2 regions of the Streptomyces sp. CC0208 genome follow, and region 2 is predicted to be linked to the other one. Evidence: riboswitches for the same ligand, from Rfam matches in the RefSeq annotation. Region 2 holds a riboswitch; the other holds the start of a gene.
What was found. A riboswitch is a leader RNA that binds a small molecule or an ion and turns the genes downstream of it on or off. The one in region 2 is predicted to bind cobalamin.

Region 1 (2,192 bases), 2.6 Mb from region 2:
ACGATCCTGAGGACATGTCCGGACCGATCCGCGTGATCGTGCACCCCCCGTCCCCCACCGGCGGCCGCCGCGTCCGCGTGGACGGCGAGATCCTCGGCCTGGCCCACAACCTGACCGACGTGGCGGAGTTCCTCCGGCGGGCGGGCCTGGAGATCGACGCGGCGGAGGTGGCGCAGTCGCCGTGGATCGAGTGGAAGGGGGGTGGGCCGGAGCGGTGGGGGGTGGAGGGGTGACGCGGGTGGCTGGTCGGGAGCGCGCGCCGAGCCACGACGAGTTCACCGCAGGCCCCAGCGGACGCAGCGGCTGCTGAGCCGCCCCGGACGGTACGAGGCGGCGCACCTGCCCCAGGTGCGCGCGCGGCGGGGGCGCGAGTGCGGCGTCGACGACGCCGAGCGCCTGCACCAGGCGGAGAAGCACAGCCGGTGATCCACCTGCTCCACACGTCCGGCCGGGTCCGGCTGCTGCGGGATCCAAAGCTGCAAGCGGCCTGGTACGCGGAGAGGTTCACCGGCCTCCACCGATGTGTCGGTGCCGAAGAACGCGGGCGCTGGACCGGCTCGTCCGAGGACTGCCCCTCGGCCTCAGGACACCTGCTCCAACAACCCCCGCACCGCCTCGTCCACCACCCGGTACCGCACCACCCGCCCCTCCTTCTCCCCCGCGACCACCCCCGCCGCCCGCAGCAGCCGTAGCGCCTGCGAGACGGCGGGGTCGTTCATGCCGGTCGCGATCGCGAGGTCGGAGACGGCCAGGGGGCCGGTGCGGTGCAGGGCGAGCAGCAAGGACAGGCGGTTCGGGTCGGCGAGGAGGGCGAAGCGGTCGGACCAGGTGCGGACGTGTCCCGGGTCGCCGATCGCGGCGATGGCGTCGCACACCCGGTGTCCGTCGATCGTGCGGCGGTCGGCTCGGTCGGCCGGGACGAGGTGCATGGCGCTCATCCTCGCAGGCGGCCCCGTGTGATCTTCCATACCTGCGCAGGTGTGCAGCTATGCAGGAGCCCCCGCTCCCGCCTACGGTGGGCGGGCCGTGGTGCTCGGGAAACCGGTGACGACCCCTCAAAGGTCCATGCCGGTGCGGCCCTCGCCACTGTGATCGGGGAGTTTCCCTCCCACGTCCCTCGCGGGACAGTCACTGGCCGTCACCATCAGGCCGGGAAGGCGGGCAGGGAAACGCACGACCCGTAAGCCAGGAGACCGGCCACGGCAGCTCACGCGTTCATCCACGAGGTGCTGGAGTGACCACCGTATGACCGATCCTGCGCTGCCCGAGACCACCGCCTCCTCCCTCCGCTGGCGGCGCGAGGACACCGTCAAGACGGCCGGTCTGATGGCCGCGATAGCCGCCCTGCACGTCGTCGCCTTCGGCATCCTCTTCCTGCTCGTCGTCCCGGAGCACTACGAGGTGGGCGACAGGGCCTTCGGCATCGGACTCGGCATCACCGCCTACACCCTCGGTATGCGGCACGCCTTCGACGCCGACCACATCGCCGCGATCGACAACACCACGCGCAAGCTGATGGCGGACGGCAAGCGGCCGGTGTCCGGCGGGTTCTGGTTCGCGCTCGGGCACTCCAGTGTCGTGGTCGTGCTCGCCGCGCTGATCGCCGGCGGCACCCAACTCGCGGGCAAGGTCATGAACGAGGACTCACGTACCCACCAGGTCCTCGGATTTCTCGGTACGACGGTCTCCGGGTCGTTCCTCTACCTCATCGCCGCCCTCAACCTGGTCGCCCTCATGGGCATCCTGAAGGTCTTCCGGGCGATGCGGGAGGGGACGTACGACGAGAAGGAACTGGAGCAGCATCTCGACTCGCGCGGGTTCATGAACCGGATCCTCGGGCGGCTCACCAAGTCCATCACCCGGCCGGGGCAGATGTTTCCGCTGGGCTTCCTGTTCGGGCTCGGCTTCGACACGGCCACGGAAGTGACCCTGATGGTGATGGCCGGGTCGGGTGCGGCCGCGGGTCTTCCCTGGTACGCCATCCTCTGCCTCCCCCTCCTCTTCGCCGCCGGCATGAGCCTGTTCGACACCCTCGACGGCACGTTCATGAACTTCGCCTACCAGTGGGCCTTCTCCAACCCCGTCCGCAAGGTCTTCTACAACCTCGCCATCACCGGGCTGTCCATCGCGGTCGCCTTCTTCATCGGCACGATCGAGCTCGTCGGCGTCCTGCACGACAAGTTCGACCTCAC
Region 2 (2,192 bases):
AAGGGCCTGACCGAACTCCAGCCGCAGCAGGGCTTCGCCGCCCAGACCAGCGCGGCCACGGTCATCCTGGCCTCGTCCCACCTCGGCTTCTCCCTCTCCACCACGCACTCCGTCTCCGGTTCGGTGATGGGCGCGGGCCTCGGCCGCAAGGGCGGGGTCGTCCGCTGGTCGACGGCGACACGGATGTTCGTGGCGTGGGGCCTGACGCTCCCGGCGGCGGCCCTGGTGGGCGCGCTGGCCGAGTCGGTCACGAACCTCGGCGACTGGGGTACGGCGGTCGTGGCGGTCTTCCTCGTCGCCTCCAGCGCGGTGATCTGGAAGATCTCGCGGCGCGAGGTCGTGGACGCGTCGAACGTCAACGAGAGCGACGAGCCCGCCGGCGTGGTGACCACGGCGATCGCCGCCGTGACCCCGCCGCCCACGGGCACGGTGACCGAGGACCTCACCGCCACGATCCCGGCCCCGCCCGTCACGCCGGAACCGGCGGCCCCGCCGGCCGCCGTCTGAGCCCGCACACCAAGGAAGCCTCACCATGAAGATCGACTGGGAAGCACTCGGCTCCGTCTTCGGCGTCAGCCTCGTCGTCACCGTGGGCCTCGTGGCCCTGTTCACCCTCGGCATCATGGGTCTGTCCCGCCAGGAACGGGCCACGGCCCAGGGCGACTCGGCCGCTCTCGCGGTCACCGGCGCCTACGCCTGCTTCGCGGCGTGCGCGGCGGCGGTGGCGTACGGGATCTATCTGATCGTGGCCTGACGGCACTCCCGTCACTCGACGGCCGGGCGGGCACGGAACTGCAGGTTCCGTGCCCGCCCGGCCGTCTTCCATGAGCGGCGGTGTGGGGTTCTGCACACTCCCCCGCCGCAGGTCAACAGCAAGTTGACGGGTCTCGAAGGCCCGTGGTGGACTGCCGGAGCCATATACGGCGGCAGGAGAGGAAGCCGGTGCGAATCCGGCGCGGTCCCGCCACTGTCACCGGGGTAGACACCCCCGGGAGCCAGGAACTCTCGCCGCCGGACTCGTCGAACCAGGGCGCGGACACCCTGAGTGAGGACATGACGCGATGCTCGCCTGCCGATCGACCAGCAGTACCAGGCACTTGAACGACCCCGCGATCGGCTGACCCGATGCGTGCCGATCGCGTTTTCGCGTACGGCGCCGCCGCCGGCCTGATCGGTGACCTTCTGCTCGGTGACCCACGTCGTGGGCACCCGGTCGCCGCGTTCGGGCGGGCCGCCGGGGCCGTGGAGCGGGTGCTGTGGCGGGACCACCGCGGGTGGGGCGCGCTGCACACCGCCGTGTGCGTGGGCGGTGCCGTGGGGCTCGGAGCCGTCGCGGAGCACGTCGTACGTCCGTCCCGTACCGCTTCCGTCGCGCTCACCGCGGCCGCCACCTGGGCCGTCGTGGGCGGGACTTCACTCGCGCGGGAGGCCCGGGTCATCGGGCGGGCGCTGGAGGCCGGGGACGTCGACGCGGCCCGGGACCGGCTGCCTCATCTGTGCGGGCGGGATCCGCAGGCTCTCGATGCCCACGGGATCGCCCGGGCGGTCGTGGAGTCCGTCGCCGAGAACACCTCCGACGCCGTCGTGGGGGCGCTCGTGTGGGGAGCCGTCGGCGGGGTGCCGGGGCTGCTCGGGTTCCGGGCCGTGAACACGCTCGACGCCATGGTGGGGCACAAGTCGCCCCGGTACCGGCGTTTCGGGTGGGCTTCGGCCCGGCTCGACGACCTCGCCGGGTGGCCGGGGGCGCGGCTGACCGCCGTACTCGCCGCCACGGCGGGTGACCGTCCCCGGGGTGCCGTGCGGGCCTGGCGGGAGGACGCGCACCGGCATCCGAGTCCCAACGCCGGTCCCGTGGAAGCCTCGTTCGCGGGGGCGCTGGGTGTCCGGCTCGGGGGGACCCTCTCGTACGCGGGGCGGGTCGAGCACCGGCCGGTGCTGCATCAGGAGGGGCGCGCCGTCGCCACCCACGACATCGAGCGCGCGGTACGGCTTTCGCGGCGCGTCTCACTGCTCGCGCTCGGCGTCGGTGTCGCCGCGCGGGCCTTCGTGAAGGGGCGTAGGGCATGAGGGGCGGGGGTCTTCTCGTCGCCGGTACCACCTCGGACGCCGGCAAGAGTGTCGTCACCGCCGGGATCTGCCGGTGGCTGGTGCGGCAGGGGGTGAAGGTCGCGCCGTTCAAGGCGCAGAACATG

Region 1: another riboswitch for cobalamin. It lies ahead of D1369_RS19550 (HoxN/HupN/NixA family nickel/cobalt transporter); the one in region 2 lies ahead of D1369_RS31640 (cobalamin biosynthesis protein).

Annotation. Positions count from the first base shown of each region.
Region 1 covers NZ_CP031969.1:4,272,047-4,274,238, forward strand. Annotated here, with positions in the region: gene D1369_RS19535 (hypothetical protein) at 15-233, shown strand; gene D1369_RS19545 (metalloregulator ArsR/SmtB family transcription factor) at 582-929, opposite strand; cobalamin riboswitch at 1,011-1,217, shown strand; gene D1369_RS19550 (HoxN/HupN/NixA family nickel/cobalt transporter) at 1,246-2,192, shown strand, end outside.
Region 2 covers NZ_CP031969.1:6,893,173-6,895,364, reverse strand. Annotated here, with positions in the region: gene D1369_RS31650 (inorganic phosphate transporter) at 1-507, shown strand, start outside; gene D1369_RS31645 (hypothetical protein) at 533-754, shown strand; cobalamin riboswitch at 885-1,028, shown strand; gene D1369_RS31640 (cobalamin biosynthesis protein) at 1,126-2,067, shown strand; gene D1369_RS31635 (cobyric acid synthase) at 2,064-2,192, shown strand, end outside.